One region of the Duganella sp. S19_KUP01_CR8 genome, then DNA from elsewhere that is predicted to be linked to it. Evidence: predicted binding sites of a transcription regulator. Region 1 holds the regulator's gene; the other holds the start of a gene.

What was found. Region 1 encodes FliA, which starts transcription of late flagellar genes. Its sites were predicted from a motif close to CTAAAGTTTNNNNNNNNNNNGCCGNTA; they were not measured.
Region 2: V6M89_RS19760 (flagellar protein FliT) is a predicted target of FliA. The motif match lies at 2,414-2,440, and genes of this name have one in related genera.

The regions. Positions count from the first base shown of each region.
Region 1 is NZ_JAQQPR010000008.1:15,217-30,865, reverse strand. Features, by position in the region: gene flhF (flagellar biosynthesis protein FlhF) at 1-1,109, shown strand, start outside; gene V6M89_RS10010 (MinD/ParA family ATP-binding protein) at 1,102-1,899, shown strand; gene V6M89_RS10005 (RNA polymerase sigma factor FliA) at 1,942-2,673, shown strand; gene V6M89_RS10000 (flagellar motor protein) at 2,655-3,401, shown strand; gene motD (flagellar motor protein MotD) at 3,403-4,176, shown strand; gene V6M89_RS09990 (flagella synthesis protein FlgN) at 4,255-4,731, opposite strand; gene flgM (flagellar biosynthesis anti-sigma factor FlgM) at 4,739-5,053, opposite strand; gene flgA (flagellar basal body P-ring formation chaperone FlgA) at 5,162-5,866, opposite strand; gene flgB (flagellar basal body rod protein FlgB) at 6,025-6,444, shown strand; gene flgC (flagellar basal body rod protein FlgC) at 6,447-6,854, shown strand; gene V6M89_RS09965 (flagellar hook assembly protein FlgD) at 6,871-7,578, shown strand; gene V6M89_RS09960 (flagellar hook protein FlgE) at 7,616-9,175, shown strand; gene flgF (flagellar basal-body rod protein FlgF) at 9,201-9,941, shown strand; gene flgG (flagellar basal-body rod protein FlgG) at 10,023-10,805, shown strand; gene V6M89_RS09945 (flagellar basal body L-ring protein FlgH) at 10,828-11,484, shown strand; gene V6M89_RS09940 (flagellar basal body P-ring protein FlgI) at 11,484-12,656, shown strand; gene flgJ (flagellar assembly peptidoglycan hydrolase FlgJ) at 12,669-13,640, shown strand; gene flgK (flagellar hook-associated protein FlgK) at 13,707-15,649, shown strand, end outside.
Region 2 is NZ_JAQQPR010000019.1:117,053-121,277, reverse strand. Features, by position in the region: gene V6M89_RS19770 (type IV pilus assembly protein FimV) at 1-643, shown strand, start outside; gene V6M89_RS19765 (aminotransferase class I/II-fold pyridoxal phosphate-dependent enzyme) at 734-1,960, shown strand; gene V6M89_RS19760 (flagellar protein FliT) at 2,091-2,369, opposite strand; gene V6M89_RS19755 (HDOD domain-containing protein) at 2,520-3,347, opposite strand; gene V6M89_RS19750 (M13 family metallopeptidase) at 3,580-4,225, shown strand, end outside.

The sequences.
Region 1 (15,649 bases):
CGTCCGCCTCGTCGTTCGCCAGCGTCACCAAGGCCGCAGCCGCCGCGCCGGCGCCGGCCCAGGTTCAGGCCAAGGCCGCGCTGGACGTCGACCAGATCGCCGCCATGGTCAGCGCCGCCGTCGCCAGCGCCAAGCAAAACGCCGCCGCCGAAATGCAGGGCATGATGAGCGAAATCCGCGCCATGCGCGGCATGATGGAAACCCAGCTGGCCGAAATCTCCTGGGGCACCACGCAAGCGCGCGAGCCGCAGAAAGCCGCCGTGCTGCGCGAGATGCTGGCGGCCGGTTTCTCGGCCAGCCTGGCGCGCTACCTGATCGAAAAACTGCCGGCCAACCGCGACGCCGCCGACAGCCTGCGCTGGATCAAGAACGTCCTGACCCGCAACCTGCAAACCATGGCCAACGAAGATGCGCTGATCGAGCAGGGCGGCGTGTTCGCGCTGGTCGGCCCGACCGGCGTCGGCAAGACCACCAGCACCGCCAAGCTGGCCGCGCGCTGCGTGATGCGCCACGGCCCGGACAAGCTGGCCCTGATCACCACCGACGCCTACCGTATCGGCGCCCACGAACAGCTGCGCATCTACGGCAAGATCCTCGGCGTGATGGTGCACTCGGTCAAGGACGAAGCCGACCTGCGCATCGCCCTCAAGGAATTGAAGAACAAGCACACGGTGCTGATCGACACGGTCGGCGTCAGCCAGCGCGACCAGATGGTCACCGAACAGGTGTCGATGCTGCAAGGCGCCGGTTCCGACGTCAAGCGCCTGCTGTGTCTGAACGCCACGGCCACCCAGGAAACCCTGAACGAAGTGGTGCGCGCCTATCAGGGCAGCGGCCTGGCCGGCTGCATCATGACCAAGCTGGACGAAGCGGCCGCCATCGGCAACGTGCTGGACGTGGTGATCCGCCAAAAACTCAATCTGTTCTACGTGTCGAACGGCCAACGCGTGCCGGAAGACCTGCACCTGGCCGATCCGGCCTACCTGATCGACCGCGCTTTCAAATTGAAACGCGATGTCGTCAACACCCAATACCTGGACGCCGAACTGCCTCTGCTGATGAGCAACGGCCAGCACGAGCAAGCAATGCGCGAGGTGCACCTTGGCTAATTTCGATTTCGACCAGGCGGAGGGACTGCGCCGCATGCTGGCGGGGCCCAAGCCCCGCATCGTCACCTTCCTGTCGGCCACGCCGCAGGACGACAAGGGCGCCATGCTGGTCAACCTGGGCGCCTCGCTGGCGCGCGCCGGCAACGACGTGCTGCTGGTGGACGCCTGCGCCAGCGCCCACGGCGTGGCCTCGCGCCTGGGCGTGGACGGCGGCGCCAGCCTGCTGGACGTGGCGCGCCAGGAGTGCGCGCTGAATCAGGTGATCCACCAGGTGCCGCAAGGCTTTGCTGTGGCGTCGATGACACGCGGCGTGGCGCGCAGCGGCCCGGACGAGACGCGCCGCCTGGCCAAGGCCTTCGACGTGCTGGCCAAGCAGACCGGCATCGTCATCGTCGACGGCGAATTCGACGGCGTGGCCTTCCCGGTGCCGGTCATGGCCAGCTCGGAAATCGTGGTGCAGGTATCGAATAGCGCTACCTCGATCAAGGCCGCGTACAGTATGATCAAGCGCCTGAACCAGGAGCTGGGTCGCCGGCCGTTTGGAATTCTGGTCACCGGGGCTTCCGAATCGGAAGCAAAGGTGGTATACGATAATATGGCACAGGCAGCTAGCCGATACCTGGCGGTGAATCTCGTTTCGATGGGGTCGGTGCCGGCGGATGAATACCTGCAACGCGCGGCACGCTTGGGGCGTGCGGTGGTCGATGCGTTTCCGCTGGCCGGGGCTTCGGTCGCGTTTCGTCAACTGGCGGGGCGCTTCGCGCTGGCCGGCTCGCCATCTTTCCGTTAAGGGAGCATCACAATTTTAGCGCTTAACCAATAATAAACGGCTATGTACACGGTCAAAGGGAAAGTGGACAAGGATTCTTTACTGACGGAGCACATGCCGTTGGTGAAGCGCTTGGCCCACCACATGAAGGCGAAACTGCCGCCCAGCGTCGAAGTCGACGATCTGGTGCAAGCCGGAATGATCGGCCTGCTCGACGCCATCAGCCGTTACGAGGACACCCATGGCGCCCAGTTCGAAACCTACGCCGTGCTGCGCATCCGCGGCGCCATGCTGGACGAGCTGCGCAACAGCGACTGGCTGCCGCGCTCGATGCGCCAGAACATGCGCAAGATCGAAACCGCGATGAGCACGCTGCAACAGCGCCTCGGCCATCCGCCGACCGAGTCGGAAGTGGCCAAGATGCTCAAGCTGTCGCTGGCCGACTATCAGGAAATGCTGTCCGACGGCGGCGGCCACCAGCTGGTGTACTACGAAGATTTTCACGACGACGACGGCAACGACAGCTTCCTCGACCGTTACTGCTCGGACGAGGAGAGCGATCCGCTGCGCTCGCTGCTGGACGGCGACTTCCGCCAGGCCGTGATCGACGCCATCGACGCGCTGCCGCCGCGCGAAAAGATCCTGATGGGGCTGTACTACGAAGAGGAGCTCAACTTGAAAGAAATCGGCGCCGTGATGGGCGTATCGGAATCGCGCGTATCGCAGCTGCATACGCAGGCCGTGGCGCGTCTGCGCGCCTCACTTCGGGAGCGGTCTTGGACTGGGCCAGCGTAGCCGGGGTGCTGCTGGCGCTGGCCGGCATCGTCATCGGCCAGACGCTCGAGGGTGGAAAATTATCCTCGCTGCTGCAACCGGCCGCGTTTGCGATCGTCGTGGTCGGCACTTTCGGCGCGGTGCTGTTGCAGACCAAGTTCCAGACCTTCGTGCGCGGCCTGCGCATGCTGCGCCTGGTGTTCGCGCCGCCGGCCGACACCCGCGTGCTGCTGGCGCGCGACATCAACGCCTGGAACCTGGCGGCGCGCCGCGACGGCCTGCTGTCGCTGGAGCGCTACATGCTCGCCTCCAAGGACAAGTTCAACACCAAGGGCCTGCGCCTGATCGTCGACGGCATCAACCCCGACAAGCTGCGCCAGATCCTCGACACCGAAATCACCGCCTACGAAACCGAGGAACGCCAGGCGGTGCGCATCTGGGAATCGGCGGCCGGCTATTCGCCCACCATCGGCATCCTGGGCGCGGTGCTGGGCCTGATCCACGTGATGGAAAACCTCACCGATCCCAGCAAGCTCGGTTCCGGCATCGCCGTGGCCTTCGTGTCGACGATCTACGGCGTCGGCCTGGCCAACCTGTTCTTCTACCCGATCGCCAACAAGCTCAAGGCCATCGTCACGCAGGCGGTGCACCAGCAGGAAATCGCCGCCGCCGTGTTCTACGACATCGCCACCGGCGACCACACGCGCGTCATCGACGAACGCATCGCCACGCTGATGCGGGAACACTGACATGCAGAACCGGCGCGCCCGCAGGAAGTTCGACGACGAACCGGAGAACCACGAGCGTTGGCTGATCTCCTACGCCGACTTCATCACGCTGCTGTTCGCCTTCTTCGTGGTGATGTACGCGATCTCGGTGGTCAATATCGGCCGCTACAAGGTGCTGTCGGTGGCGCTGGGCGACGCCTTCGGCGGCGCCGGCTCGGCCAAGCCGGTCAACACCGAAGTGCCCAACCTGCCGATACCCAATCCCAACCTGCGGCGCCACGCCGAATTGCTGCGCAAGGAAAAAACCCAGATGACCAAGCTGGCGCAGGACTTGTTGTCCACGCTGGCGCCCCTGGTCAAGGAGGGCAAGGTGCGGGTCACGCAAAACAGCCGCGGCGTCAGCGTCGAGATCAATGCCTCGGTGCTGTTCGATCCGGGCGAGGCGCGCCTGACCAACGAATCGACCGAAGCGCTGCGCGCCGTCGCCGGCCTGCTGAAAAACGACGATCACAAGGTGCAGGTCGAAGGCCACACCGACAACCAGCCGATCCGCAACACGCTGTTCCCGTCCAACTGGGAATTGTCGGCGGTGCGCGCCAGCAGCGTGGTGCGGCTATTCATCGACGCCGGCGTGACGCCGGAACGCCTGACGGCGGTCGGCTTCAGCTCGAACGTGCCGGTGGCGCCGAACGACAACCCGATCGGCCGCGCGCGCAATCGCCGCGTGGCGGTCACGATCTTGTCCGGTATTCCGGATGCGGTAACGGAAGTGCCGACGCAGGCGCCGAATAATTAAGCAATATGCTTGCTGCGTCGCTTAGGGGGCAGACCCCGGACGGGGTCTGACCCCGCATGGCCGTGCGGGGTAAAAGAGTCAGCCGGCCAGGAAGCCGCGGCTGCGGGGCAGGGAAGTAGACAGGCCGCCAGGGCCGTAGAAGTTGTTCGCGCCCGCCGTTTGCGGACGCAGCGCTTGCAGCGCGCCTTGCGTGTGGTTCATCTGCTTGTTGATCAGCATGCCGTTGATGCGGTTCAGCTCCTTGGCTTCGCGCGCGTGGTGCTGCAGCGCCTGCCACAGGACGGCAGCTTCGGCGGCGTCGGCGCCGCTGGCGGCAACCCAGGCATCCATGCCGGCTTCCTCGGCCGGGTAGCCGGCCTTGCCCAGGGCGCGGTGGCGCTGGGCCGACAACAGGGTCATCTGCGTGACCAGTGCCGATTTCTTCGTGGTGACCGCCGTCAGGCCGTCGATTTCCGCCGCCACCAGATGTTGCTGCTCCTGCTTCAGGACGTCCAGCAGGGTCGTCATGATGTGTTCTTCTTCGCGCAGGCTGTTCAGCGGGGTAGCGGTTGACATGGTAGACCTATCGTTTGCGAGAGTGCAGCAGATCCTTGACTGTATCCAGCAAGCCATCCGCTACTTTTTCCGAGTTGACCTGGAACTGGCCGTCGGCAATTGCCAGCTTGATGCGCTCGACTTTTTTAGTGTCGAACACCGCGCTGGCGCCGCCGGCCGCACTGGCCGCCAATGCCTGGCCTTGCGGCGACAGGCGCACGTTGTCGGACGTTGCGGGCGTCGCCGGGGCTGCCGCCTTGTCTGCGCCGCGCGCAGTCGAGGTGGAAGCCGGGGTCGACGACGGCAAGCCGGTCGTGCTCTTTAATGTATCATTAATTTTCACAGCTCTATCCTTCTCTGGTTGGAGTACGAAACTCCGGGATCTGAGTATGTAACGGCGGCTGACGCCAAAACTTTAGCGTTGCCGTGCCTCAAGACCCGTGGCGTTCGATCAAAACGCCACCTCCACCAGCCCGCCTGCCTTGGCGATTCCCGTGATTTGTTGCCCACCGGAAGTTTTTACCTGGACTACCTGGCCGTCGCCCGCCGTGCTCATGGCGCGCGCCTCGGCCGACACGCTGAAACCGTTGCCGCTGGAAACCAGCCGCACCAGCTGGCCGGATTGCACCACCGGCTTGCTGCGCAGCGTATCGAGGCGCAGCGGCGTGCCCGGCGGCAGTGAAATATTGGTGCTGCGGCCGATCACCTGGCCCATGTCGGTGGCTATCCCGGCCGGCAATGTTGTCAGATCGCCCTTCAGGGTCACCAGCTGGCCGGCCTCGATGGCCTGGCCCTGGGCCAGCGGCGCGGCGCTGGCGATGTAGTCGCCGACCACGCTGACCGTGGCCTGGATATAGATCGTCCAGGCCGCCGGCGCCACGCAGCGCACGCCGACCGTGGTCTTGCCCCAGGCGCGCGCGCCGGGCATGAAGAAGGCTTGCGGATCCGGGCAGGCGGCCAGGTTCATGCGCGGGTCGATGGCGCCGACGGCGACCGTGACCTGGCCGGGCAGGCCGCCGCTTTGTACCTGCAGGAACTGTTCGACGCTGCGCTTGAGCGCGGCCGCGTCCTGGCGCAATGGCGCGGCTTGCTGAGCCTGAGCCTGGGCCGCCGGCAGCAGGGCCAGCAGGGCGGCGGTGATGAGCAGTCGTTTCATGGTGTGAGAGTCCCCTTCAATATTGCCATCATAGTCTGGCGGCCTGGTCTTGAAGCCTTGAATAGAACGGAAAAGCGCTTGCTTATCGCTCGATGGTTACCGCGAGCAACTCCGTATCATCGATCCTGTCATAACAAGTACGTCCATTGGGAGCTGCCATGGTTGGGAAACTCGACGATTATCTGCGCTTTAACGAAGCCGCGCTGGGGCTGCGCTCCCAGCGGCAGAGCGTGCTCGCCTCGAACATCGCCAACGGCGATACGCCCAACTACAAGGCACGCGACATCGATTTCTCCAGCGCCATGCAGGCCGCGCTGGACAAGGCCAGTCCCACCGCCACGCTGAAGACCACCGCCAGCAAGCATTACCCCAACCCTCCGCAAGACGGCAGCACCATGGTGGACGGTACGCCGCTGCTGTACCGCGGCGTGGTGCAGGGCGCGGTCGACGGCAACACGGTCGACATGGACGTCGAGCGCAACCAGTTCGCCGACAACGCCATCCGCTACGAGGCTGGCATCACCGCAATCAACGCCCAGATCAAGAACATGATGGCGGCGATACAGGGAGGTAACTGATCATGTCGCTGTTTAATATTTTCAATGTTTCAGGTTCGGCCATGAGCGCCCAGGCGCAGCGGCTCAACGTGGTGGCCTCCAACCTGGCCAATGCCGACAGCGCCACCAGCGCCAGCGGCGAGGCCTACCGCGCGCGCCAGGTGGTGTTCGAGGCGACCACGCCGACCGGCGGCGGCTCTTCGACCGGGGTGCGGGTCAAGCAGGTGGTGGAAGACCAGTCGCCGATGAAGCAGATGTACGACCCCAAGCATCCGATGGCGGACGACAAGGGCTATGTGACCATGCCCAACGTGAACGTGGTGGACGAGATGGTCAACATGCTGTCGGCCTCGCGGTCCTACCAGACCAACGTCGAGACCATGAACGCGGCCAAGACGCTGCTGCTCAAAACCCTGACCATCGGCCAGTAATCCTTAAGAGGCAATCATGACTATCAGCACAGTGACCGACACGCCCAAGACGGCCGCGCTCAATACCACCAGCAACACCAGCAGCAGCACCAGCGCGTCCAACGACATCGGCGCGGACCAGGACAAGTTCATGAAGCTGCTGGTCACGCAGCTGAAGAACCAGGATCCGCTGAACCCGATGGACAACGCGGCCATGACCAGCCAGCTGGCCCAGCTGTCGACGGTGACCGGCATCAACAAGGTCAACGCCACGCTGGAATCGCTGCGCACCGACCAGGCCGCCTCGCAATCGCTGAACGCCACCAACCTGATCGGCAAGGGCGTGCTGGTGGCGGGCGCCGGCATCCAGCTGTCGACCAGCACCGACGAGGCCGGCAAGAGCACCAGCAGCAGCGTGTTCGGCATCGACCTGGCCTCGCCCGCCGAGAGCGTGACGATCTCGATCCAGGACAAGAGCGGTGCCACGGTGCGCACCATGAGCATGAAGAGCACCGACGTCGGCACCTACCCGATCACCTGGGACGGCACCACCGACGGCAAGACCGCCGCGCCGGCCGGCGCCTACACCTTCACCGTCAAGGCGGTGAGCGCCGGCAAGACGCTGACCGACTCGACCGCGCTGCAACTGGCGGCCGTGGCCAGCGTGTCGACCGGCAGCGGCGGCGTCAAATTGAATACTTCGCTCGGACAGTTCGCGATGTCCGATGTCAAAGAAGTTTTGTAACGCAGTTCACACGTCACACCTAGCATAGGGGAATACCATGTTCCAACAAGGACTTAGCGGCCTGAACGCAGCATCCAAATCGCTGGACGTTATCGGCAACAACATCGCCAACGCCAGCACGGTTGGTTTCAAGGGCTCGCAGGCGCAGTTTGCCGACCTGTACGCCAACTCGCTGAACGGCGTGTCGGGCAACAATCCCGGCATCGGTGTGACGACGGCCAAGTTGGCCCAGCAATTCACCCAGGGGAATATCGAGACCAGCAACAATCCGCTGGACATCTCGATCAACGGCGGCGGCTTCTTCCGCGAAGTGGTCAACGGCGCGGTGCAGTATTCGCGCAACGGCCAGTTCCACGAAGATAACACCCACACACTGGTCAACGCCCAGGGCGCTCAGCTGACCGGCTATCTGTCGAACTCGGCCGGTGTGATCCAGCTGGGCGCGCCAACCCCGCTGACCCTGGACAAGTCCGACCTGACGCCGGTGCAAACCAGCACCGCCAACTTCCAGCTGAACCTGAGCTCGGCCGAGAAAGTGCCGGCCACGATACCGTTCGACGCCGGCGATCCGACCAGCTACAACAAGCAGACCGTGCTGAACGTGTACGACAGCCTGGGCACCTCGCACATCATGACGACCTACTACGTCAAGACCGACGCCAATACCTGGGACGTGTACGCGGCGGCCGACAACAAGGAAATCGTCTCGGGTGGCGTGGCCGCTGCGATCAACAGCGATGCGACCGTGGCCGCTGCCCGCACCGTCTACAACGACGCCGTGCGCTTCACCCCGCCGGACCCGCTCGCCATTGCCCAAGCGGCCGGCGCTTATGCTGGCGTCGCCTACCAGTCCATGTTGGCGGCCGCCAGCGTGCCACCGGCCGCCGCCTCGCAGGCGCAGCTGGATGCATTGACCGCCGCCTACACGGCGCTCGATCCGACCAGCAGCGGTTCGATCACCGGCATGACGCCGGACCAGATCAACGCCAAGCTGGCCGCCGCCATCACCGTGCCAGCCGTCAAGGCCGGTACGCTGCTGTTCACCAAGACCGGTGTGCTGGACCCTGAGGCGATGGCCTTGATGGTGCCGACCCCGCAAACGCTGCCGTTCAGCATCCAGCTGCCGATCTTCCCGGACACCGGCGCCCAGCAGCCGATGACGGTCGCCACCACGTTCGACAAGACCACCCAGTACGGCAGCGTCACCAACGACCTGGGCTCGGTGCAGAACGGTTACTCGGCCGGCTCGTGGCAGCGTTACGCCATTGACGCCAACGGCGTGATCCTGGGCCAGTACAGCAACGGCAAATCGCGCCCGATGGGCCAGATCGCCATGGCCAACTTCTCCAGCGTCGACGGCCTGACCCCGCTGGGCAACAACGCCTGGGCGGAAAGCTCGGCTTCGGGCACGCCGCAGGTCGGGGTGCCGAACGCCGGCTCGATGGGTTCCTTGCGCGCCAGCTCGGTCGAAGTGTCGAACGTCGATTTGACGGCCGAACTGGTCAACATGATCACCGCGCAACGCGTCTACCAGGCCAATGCGCAGACCATCAAGACCGAGGATTCGATCTTGCAAACCCTGGTGAACCTGCGTTAATGCGCTGCGTTAATCGGAGATAGCCATGGACCGCCTGGTTTATACCGCGATGACAGGTGCGCGGCACGTGATGGATCAGCAAGCCACCGTTGCCAACAACCTGTCCAACGCCACCACCACCGGCTTCCGCGCACAGCTCGATACGTTTCGGGCGGTGCCGGTGGTGTCGGAGGGCTTGCAGACCCGCGCCTTCGTGGTCAATTCCACGGTGGGCGCGGACATGCGCGCCGGCCCGATTCAGACCACCGGCCGCGCGCTGGACATCGCGGTGCGCGACCAGGGCTGGATCGCGGTGCAGTCTGCCGACGGTTCGGAAGCCTACACCCGCAACGGCAGCCTGAAGGTCAGCGAGAACGGCCTGCTGCAAACCACCAGCGGCCAGACCTTGGTGGGCGACGGTGGCCCGATCGCCATCCCGCCCGACACCACGGTGATGGTGGCCGGCGACGGCACGGTCAGCACCATCTCCACCGATTTCAAGCCCGGCCCGGCCAATGTGCTGGGGCGGATCAAGCTGGTCAACCCGGACGCCAAGGGACTGGTGCGCGGCGACGACGGCCTGTTCCGCCAGCTCAGCGGCACGCCGGCAGAAAACGACCCGGCGGTGCGCGTGGTCGACGGCGCGCTGGAGGGCAGCAACGTCAATCCGGTCGATTCCATGGTCAACATGATCAGTCTGGCAAGGCAGTTCGAGATGCAAATGAGTTTGCTGAAGAACGCCGAGAATAACGCCGCAAAAGCCACCCAGATCCTCGCTTTGAGTTGATGACCTCTCCCGCATAATGGTTGCGTGGGATGAGTAGCTGTCGCTTTTGACGGCTCCCGTCCGAGCAACGGGAGAAGCATCATGATACGTTCACTGTGGATCGCCAAGACCGGCATGGAAGCGCAACAGACCGCGCTCGATGTCACGTCCAACAACCTGGCCAACGTCAGCACCAACGGCTTCAAGAAATCGCGCGCGGTGTTCGAGGATCTGCTGTACCAGAACATCCGCCAGCCTGGCGGCCAGTCGTCGCAGCAGACCAACCTGCCGTCGGGCATGCAGCTCGGTACCGGCGTGCGGCCGGTGGCGATCGAACGGGTGCACACCCAGGGCAATCCCCAGTCGACCGGCAATGACAAGGACCTGATGGTCAACGGCAACGGCTTCTTCAACGTGCTGCTGCCGGACGGCACCACCGCCTACACCCGCGACGGCTCCTTCCAGCGCGACAACAACGGCCAGATGGTCACCTCCAGCGGCTTCGTGCTGCAGCCGGCCATCACCATCCCGATCACCGCGCAATCGATCACCGTCGGCCGCGACGGCACCGTCTCGGTCACGCTGCCGGGCCAGGTGGCGCCGCAGCAGATCGGCAGCATCCAGCTGTCGACCTTCATCAACCCGACCGGGCTGGAGTCGAAGGGCGAGAACCTGTACGTGGAAACCGGCGCTTCCGGCAACCCGCAAACCAACACCCCCGGCACCAACGGCACCGGCGTCATCCTGCAAGGCTATGTGGAAACCTCGAACGTCAACGTGGTCGAGGAGATGGTCAATATGATCCAGACCCAGCGGGCCTATGAAATCAACTCGAAGGCCATCACGACCTCCGACCAGATGCTGGCCAAGCTGTCGCAGATGTAATGCTTTTGCAAGGACATAGATCATGAAATACGCCATTACCATCGTTGCAGCTGCAACCGCCCTGAGCGGTTGCATGACCACGCCGACCTCCATCGTGCAGATGCCGATGTCGGCCCGTCCGCTGACCAGCGCCCAGCTGCAGGCGGCGCCGACCAACGGTGCGATCTACCAGAACGCCGCCTTCCGTCCGATCTTCGAAGACCGCCGCGCGCGCCAGGTGGGCGATGTGCTGACCCTGGTCATCACCGAGAAAACCTCGGCCGTGAAAGCCGGCGCCAGCTCGGGCAACAAGTCCGGCAGCGTCAGCGCCAGCGTGCCGCATCCGCTGCAATCGACCTTCGGCGCCACGCTGTCGGCCAACAACGCCAGCAAGTACGCCGACGGCGACAACCAGTCGGCCAGCAACACCTTCACCGGCACCATGGGTGTGACCGTGGTCGAGGTGCTGGCCAACGGCAACCTGATCGTGGCCGGCGAGAAGCAGGTGGCGATGAACAAGGGCGTGGAATTCATCCGCTTCTCCGGCATGATCAACCCCGACAATATCGCCACCGGCAACACCGTGCAGTCGACCGCCGTGGCCGACGCCAAGGTCGAGTACCGCACCAACAGCCAGATCGACCGCGCCGAGATGACGTCGATGGCGTCGCGCTTCTTCCAAAGCCTGTTACCTTTCTGATGGCTATCATGGACAGCACCCAACAAATCAACGAAGCCACGCGCCGCGCGGCCGGCCTGTGCAAGCTGGCGGTCATGGTGTTGCTGCTGGTGGCGGCCTCGCTGCTGGTGCAGCCGGCCCATGCCGAGCGCCTGCGCGACCTGGTCAGCATCGCCGGCGTGCGGCAGAATCAGCTGATCGGCTATGGCCTGGTTGTCGGCCTCGACGGCAGCGGCGACCAGACCACGCAAACCCCGTTCACCGTGCAGAGCGTGGTCTCGATGCTGCAGCAGCTGGGCGTGAACCTGCCACAAGGCACCTCGCTGCAATTGAAGAACGTCGCCGCCGTGATGGTGACGGCGTCGCTGCCGCCGTTCGCGCAGCCGGGCCAGACGCTGGACATCACGGTCTCGTCGATGGGCAACGCCAAGAGCCTGCGCGGCGGCACGCTGCTGATGACGCCGCTCAAAGGCGCCGACGGCCAGGTCTACGGCATGGCCCAGGGCAATGTGCTGGTGGGCGGCGTCGGCGTCGCCGCCGGCGGCGCGGGCGGCAGCTCGCTGACCGTCAACCACCTCAGCGTGGGCAAGATCTCGGCCGGCGCCACGGTCGAGCGCGCGGTCGCCTCCAGCCTGGGCGAGGGCAACTTCATCAAGCTGGAATTGAACACCGCCGACTTCGCCACCGCCAGCCGCGTGGTCGAAGCCATCAACGACAAATACGGTTCCGGCATCGCCTACGCGCTGGACAGCCGCGTGATCCGGGTGCAGTCGCCCAGCAGCAGCGACCAGCGCGTCAGCTTCATCGGCACCTTGCAGGACATGCAGGTCAACCCGGCCGAGCAGCCGGCCAAGGTCATCATGAACGCCCGCACCGGCTCGGTGGTGATGAACCGCGCCGTCACGCTCGACACCTGCGCCATCTCGCACGGCAACCTGTCGATCTCGGTGACCGCCGATCCGCAGATCAGCCAGCCCAATCCGCTGTCCGGCGGGCGCACCGTGGTCGCGCCGAACCAGCAGGTGGGCATCAAGGCCGACAGCGGCAAGGTGATGATGGTCAAGGGCGGCGCTTCGCTGGCCGAGGTGGTCAAGGCGCTCAACGCCATCGGCGCCACGCCCCAGGATTTGCTGGCTATTTTGCAGGCGATGAAAGCGGCCGGTTCGCTGCGCGCCGAACTGGAAATCATCTAAGCGAGGCGCGCCATGACCAGTCCAAACACCTCCAACGATCTCAGCAGCAAGTTCGCCCTTGACCTCAAGGACATGGGCAGCCTGCGCCAGTCGGCCAAGGCCGGCAGCCCGGAGGCGTTGAAGACGGCCGCCACGCAGTTCGAAGCCATGTTCGTCAACATGATGATGAAGAGCATGCGCGAGGCGACGCCGCAGGACGGCATGCTGGACAGCCAGCAGACCAAGATGTTCACCACCATGCTGGACCAGCAGACCAGCCAGAATATCGCCAAGAAGGGCATCGGCCTGTCGGACATGCTGATACGCCAGCTGTCCAAGACCGCCGACCAGCAGGCGCTGGCGATCGGCAACGAGGCTGGCGACCGCAGCAGCGGCGCCAACGGCGGCAGCTTCGGCGGCCTGTCCAGCCTGATGGACGCCAAATTGCAGCGCGCCATCGCGGCGGCCGGCGGCCCCGGCGCTGCCGGTTCGGTCGACGACAACAGCGCCGTGCCCGCCACTACCGTCAACAAGGGCAGCCAGGCGCCGCACGTGCGCAGCTTCCAGCAAAAACTCGGCGCCGACGCCGAGGAGGCCAGCCGCGCCACCGGCATCCCCGCCAAGTTCATGCTGGGCCAGGCGGCGCTGGAGAGCGGCTGGGGCAAGCGCGAGATCAAGGGCCGCGACGGCAGCAACAGCCACAACCTGTTCGGCATCAAGGCCGGCGGCGACTGGAAGGGCAAGGTGGTCGAGGCCACCACCACCGAATACGTCAACGGCAAGGCGCAGACCAGGGTCGAGCGCTTCCGCGCCTACGACAGCTACAGCGACAGTTTCAAGGATTACGCCAAGCTCCTGGCCAGCAATCCACGCTACGAAAAAGTGCTGGCCAGCGCAGGCGACGCCAGCAGCTTCGCCCAGGGCTTGCAGAAGGCCGGCTACGCCACCGATCCGAATTACGCGAACAAGCTCACCAGCATCATCAAGCGCTCGCTGGCGGGTTGATCGCGCAGCTTAATCAAGTTTGGCGACGGCCTGCCGTTACCAGCTTACAGATAGAGTAAAAACATCATGTCCAGTCTTCTCAGTATCGGCAAAAGCGGTTTGTTGGCGGCCCAGGTAGGTCTGTCGACCACCGGCAACAACATCACCAACGCCGGCGTGGTCGGCTACAGCCGCCAGGCCGCCATCCAGTCCGATACCGCGACCCTGGACCAGGGCTTCGGCTTCGTCGGCACCGGCACCGAGGTGACGGCCGTGCGCCGCTACTACGACAACTTCCTGGCGGTGCAGCTGCGCAACGCCGAGTCCAACCAGGCCTCGCTGGACGCCTACACCAAGCAGATCAGCCAGATCGACAACCTGCTGGCCGACCCCACCGCCGGCCTGTCGCCGGCCTTGCAGGACTTCTTCAACGGCGTGCAGGACGCCACCTCGAATCCGGCCTCGGCCGCGTCGCGCCAGGCGATGCTGTCGACCGCGTCGTCGCTGGCGTCGCGCTTCCAGGGCTTGAGCGCGCGGCTGTCGGAAATCGCTACCGGCGTCAATGGCCAGATCACGTCCAACGTCGGCGAAATCAATTCCTACGCCACCCAGATCGCCGCGCTGAACAAGACCATCGCAGCCCTGAGCACGGACGGCAAGGCGCCCAACGACATGCTGGACCACCGCGACCAGATGTTGACCGAGCTGAACAAGTTGATCAAGACCACCGTCATCCCGGGCGACAACAACACCTTGACGGTGGAGTTCGGCACCGGCCAGCCGCTGGTGGTGGGCGGCACCGCTTTCCAGTTGGCGACCTCCACCTCGCCGACCGACGCCAGCCGCGTGACGGTCGGCTACCAAAGCGACAGCGGCGTCTTCAGCGCCTTGCCGGAGAGCGTGCTGACCGGCGGCCAGCTGGGCGGCCTGATCTCGTTCCGCAACGGCGCCATGGACCGCGCGCAAAACTCGCTGGGCCAGGTGGCGGCCGGGCTGGCGGTCAGCTTCAACGCCCAGCACGTGCTGGGCCAGGACCAGAACGGCGCGCTCGGCACGGCGTTCTTCAATCCGATCAACGCCTATGTCGGCCCCAGCACCCGCAACTCGCCGGTCAGCACGGCCAGCGTCAGCGCCGTGGTCACCGACGCCAGCAAGCTGACCGCCAGCGATTACAGCGTCGACTACGACGGCACCAATTTCAACGTCACCCGCCTGAGCGACGGCCAGATCACGCAGATCAATCCCTTCCCGCAGGCGGTGCCGCAAACCATCGACGGCGTCGACTACACGATCACCGGCGCGCCGGTGACCAAGGATAACTTCCTGGTGCGGCCGACCTACACCGCGGCCGACCAGTTCAGCGTGGCAATTACCGACCGCACCAAGATCGCGCTGGCGGCGCCGGTCGCCACCGCCGCGCCGACCGCCAACGCCGGCAACGGCAAGATCAGCGCCGGCACGGTCGACGTCAACTACCTGACGCCGGGCAACGCGCTGGCCGCGCCGGTCACGCTGACCTACGACAAGGCCACCGGCTCGCTGTCGGGCTTCCCGCCGGCGCAGGACGTGACGGTGACGGTCAACGGCGTGGCCACCGTGTATCCGGCCGGGACGCCGACGGTGCCGTACACCGACGGCGCGGCGATCAGTTTCGGCGGCATCAACTTCAACATCAGCGGCACGCCGGCCGACCTCGACACCTTCACCATCGGCCCCAATGTCAGCGGCGTCGGCGACAGCCGCAACGGCGCCTTGCTGGCCGGCCTGCAAACCAAGAACATCCTGGACAACGGCAACGCCACCTACCAGACCACCTACGCGCAGATGGTCAACTTTGTCGGCAACAAGGCGCGCGAAGCGCAGATCAGCGGCTCGGCCGCCGACGCCGCCGTGGCCCAGGCCACCACCCAGCAACAGAGCGTCTCCGGTGTGAACCTGGATGAGGAAGCGGCAAATCTGTTACGCTACCAGCAGGCCTACCAGGCCTGCGGCAAGGTCATGCAAGTGGCCAGCACCCTGTTTGATGTATT
Region 2 (4,225 bases), on a different contig from region 1:
GCTGGATACGCACAGTGTGGAATTGTCCAGCAAGTTGGTCGAGCTGGAGGGCAAGGTGAAGCTGCTGCAAGGGGCGTTGGCGGCGAAAGGCGGGGCGGCCAGTGCGGCGCCGGCTGCGTTGCCGTCCTCTGCATCGGCGGGGGCGCACGGCGGCGCGGCAAGTGGCGGGGTTGCGGCTGGGCATGCAGCGGCCGCTTCGGCGGTGCACGCAGCGTCGGTTCAGGCAACGGCGGCTGCGGCTGTACCGGCCGTAGCGCATGGCGCGTCGGCATCAGCATCGGCTTCTGCGGCGAGCGCGGCGGCGGCCAGTGCGGTGGCGTCCGGCGGCTCGGCATCGGCATCCGCCGCTGAGGAGGCGTCGGCACCGGTCAAGAAGGTGCGCGTGTTGCCTAAGCTGAAGTACAAAAAGGAAAAACCGCCAGAACCGGCTGCCAGCAATATGCCATTGATCGCCGCTGGCGCGGGCGTGCTGGCCCTGTTGCTGGGCGCTGGCGGCTACTTCTACCTGCGCAAGAAACGCGGCGCCGGGCCGCTGAAAATCTGGCAGGGATTCCGCAAGAAAAAGCCGGCCGGCGAGGGCGACCCGCCTGTGGAGGCGCCGCCGCTGCACGAAGTCACGCCGGAATCAATGATGCAGCAGTAATAAGTATATAACTGTACGCTCTTATCGAGGCCAGGCAATCTGGGGTATAGTATTCGACCCCCTCCGTCTTCCCCATACTGAAAGAGCGCTATGACCGCAGTAGATCTCCCTTCTCAGCATCACGAGCAATACCAAGCTTTCAAACAACTCGGCCTGAAGCTGGACATGTCCCGTGGCAAGCCAGCCCCCGAGCAACTGGATTTGTCGAATGCGCTGATGGCGTCGTTGGACGGCTACAAGGCCGCCGACGGCACCGATGGCCGCAACTACGGCGGCACCATCGGCCTGCCGGAAGCGCGCGAACTGTTCGGCAAGCTGCTGGACGTGCCTGCCGCGCAAGTGGTGGTCGACAGCAGCGCCAGCCTGTCGCTGATGCATGACGTGATCATCTACAGCCTGCTCAACGGCACGCCTGGCAATGCGCCGTGGGTGCGCGAGCCGGTGACCTTCCTGTGCCCGGTGCCAGGCTACGACCGCCACTTCGCCATCTGCGAAGCGCGCGGCATCAAGATGATCAACATTCCGATGACCGAAGCCGGTCCGGACATGGATCTGGTGGAAAAACTGGTGGCCGAGGATGCCAGCATCAAGGGCATGTGGTGCGTGCCGAAGTACAGCAATCCGGGCGGCGTGGTGTTTTCGGACGCCGTGGTGGCCCGCCTGGCGGCGATGAAGACGGCGGCGCCGGACTTCCGCCTGATGTGGGACGACGCTTATCGTTTCCACCATCTGGGCGAGCAAAAACTGGAAGTGGCCAATATCCTGGACGCCTGCGCCAAGGCCGGCAACCCGGACCGCGCGATCGTGTTCGCGTCGTCGTCGAAGGTGAGCTGGGCCGGTTCGGGCGTCGCCGCGCTGGCTGCCTCGCCGGCCAATATCGCCTGGTGGACCAAGCATGCGGGTATCCGCAGCATCGGCCCGGACAAGATCAACCAGCTGCGCCATGTGCGTTTCCTGAAGGATGTGGCGACGGTGGAAGCTTTGATGGAACAGCATCGTTTGCTGCTGAAGCCGAAGTTCGATGCTGTGCTGGCGCAGTTCGAGCACTATCTGGCGGATGTGCCGGGCGTGTCGTGGACCCGTCCGCAAGGCGGCTACTTCATCGATCTGGTGACGCCGGACGGTTCGGCCAAGCGCACCGTGGCGCTGGCCAAGGAAGCGGGCATCACGCTGACGCCGGCTGGTGCGGCTTTCCCTTACGGTAACGATCCTAAGGATAGCCATATCCGTATCGCGCCGAGTTTCCCGTCGCTGGATGAGATCACCAAGGCGGCGCAAGGTATTGCGTTGTCGCTGAAAGTGGCGTTGGCGGCGTAAGCCCGCACTGCGGCACACCAGGGTCAGACCCCGTACGGGGTCTGACCCTTTTGGGTTTTAAGGGGGGGGAGCGTCTTAAGCGGGCAAAAAAAAAGCGCCGGATTCGGCGCTTTTGATCTTTTTGCGGATTTTACTGATGCGTCACGCCGGGTACATTGTTCAGCCAAGGCTCGGTGACGTCGCGGATGGCGCGGTCGTTGGCCAGGATTTGTTTCAGCAGGTCGATCTTGCGCAGTCGCGGGGCGCCGCTCAGGGCTGGTACGCCGGTACCGGCTGCGCGGGCTTCGCTGGCGCATTGCGCTTCCAGGCGGCTCAGGCCGTCGAAATCACCCAGACGTGCGGCGGCGGCCATTTGATTGGTCAAACCGGCAATATTTTCGTACATCGAGAGGACTTCGGTGGAGGTCATGTTCTCACCCTGGCTAGTTAAAACGGATTACCGCATGTCCTGATTAACGTCGCCTTAAACGGGAACTTTAGGGTGTTTTGAAAAAATATTTGAAAAAAGTCGAAAAAAAGCCCCATGCGGGGCTTTTCGTGACTTAAAAAACAAGCTGGCTTATTTGACCAGCTCTTCCAGGCCGGCGCTCAGTTCGTCCGGCGACGGCATTTCGTCGATCAGCGCGTTGTCGTCCAGGCCCAGTTCCTCGGCCAGGTCGGACGGGTAGCAGGCGGCGATTTCGTCGTCGTTCAGGCCGGCCTGCTCGACGCGGGCGCGCCACGCTGCCAGCGAGACCACGGCGGCCAGGCGGTTCAGCTCGCCGTTATGGTGCGGCTCGGGGAAGGCCAGGATGGTTTCCGAGAAGGTCAGCGGGAACTTCCAGCGCTTGGCCAGTTCGGCGCCGACGTCGGCGAAGGTGAAGCCGAACGAGGTTTGCTCGGCGTCCAGGCGGCGCGAATCCAGCGGACCGGCCACCTTGTCGAGCGCCATCGCCTGTTCGGCCATCGCCGAGTGGATCACCAGCTGGCCGATGGCGTGCATCATGCCGATGGTGAAGGCGAGGTCGGTGTTTTCCTTGGTTTTCTTGGCAATCCACTTGGCCGACACCGCGGTGTGCAGGCTGTAGCGCCAGAATTGCTTGAGGTCGAGGCCGGGCACGGTCTTGAAGCCGCTGACCAGGCCGGAGCTGATGACCAGCGTGCGCACGGTCACGAAGCCAAGCATCAGCACCGCGTCTTCCACCGTGCCGATGCTGCGCGAGACGTGATAGTAGGCCGAGTTGGCCAGGCGCAGCAGCTTGGCGCTCAGCACAGGATCCGTCGACAGTTTCTTCGCGATCTCTTCGGTCGAAACGCTGGCCTTGTCGAAACTGCTGATCAGCTCTTCCACGACTTTAGGCGCGGTGGGCAACGCAGTTGGATTCTGGAACAGGGCATCAAGTTTCATATTTATCTCCTGGGTTGTTAGCGCGTTGCTATAGGCTAACTATATAGCGATTCGCCCGTTGAATGAAACAATTTTGCGGGGCGGGCGTCTCTTTTCTGCCGAGTTGCTACCATCTATTCCGTCAAATCCGCCGTTCGTCGCAAAGCCGCATCGCCGGGCGCGCCGCGGCGATACAGTGCACGCTGGCGTACCACGCCTGACATTCAACCAGATCCACGACCAAGGGACTCCCATGCACCCATCTGCAAGCAAGTTAAGCATCGCCGTATGCGCCGCCCTGATGCTGGCCGCGCCGCTGCGCGCCGAGCCGACCTCCGCCGCCCCATCGACCGCCGCCGCCAAAAGCGCGGTGCTGCCGGGCGACGATTTTTTTGATTACGTCAACGCCGACTGGCTCAACAGCGTCGAGATCCCGGCCGACCGCAGCGGCTGGGGCGTGGGCAATGCGCTGATCGAGGACACCAACCAGCGCATCGTCAAATTGATCGAGGCGATGGCGGCGCAGCCGGCCGACGCCGAGGCGAAGAAAATCGCCGACTACTACGCCGCCTTCATGGACGAGGCGGGGATCGAGGCCAGGGGCCTGGCGCCGTTGCAGCCGCTGCTGCAAAAGATCGCCGCCATAGCCGACAAGCGCGCGTTGGCCGAGGCGCTGGGCGGTTCGCTGCAAGCCGATGTCGATCCGCTCAACGCCACCAATTTCTTCACCGAAAACCTGTTCGGCCTGTGGGTCGCGCAAGGTTTGAAGGACTCGACGCACTACACGCCTTACCTGTTGCAAGGTGGACTGGGCATGCCGGACCGCGCCTACTATCTGGACGCCAAGCCGGCCATGCAAAAGCTGCGCGGCCAGTACCAGGCGCACATCGCCGCCACCT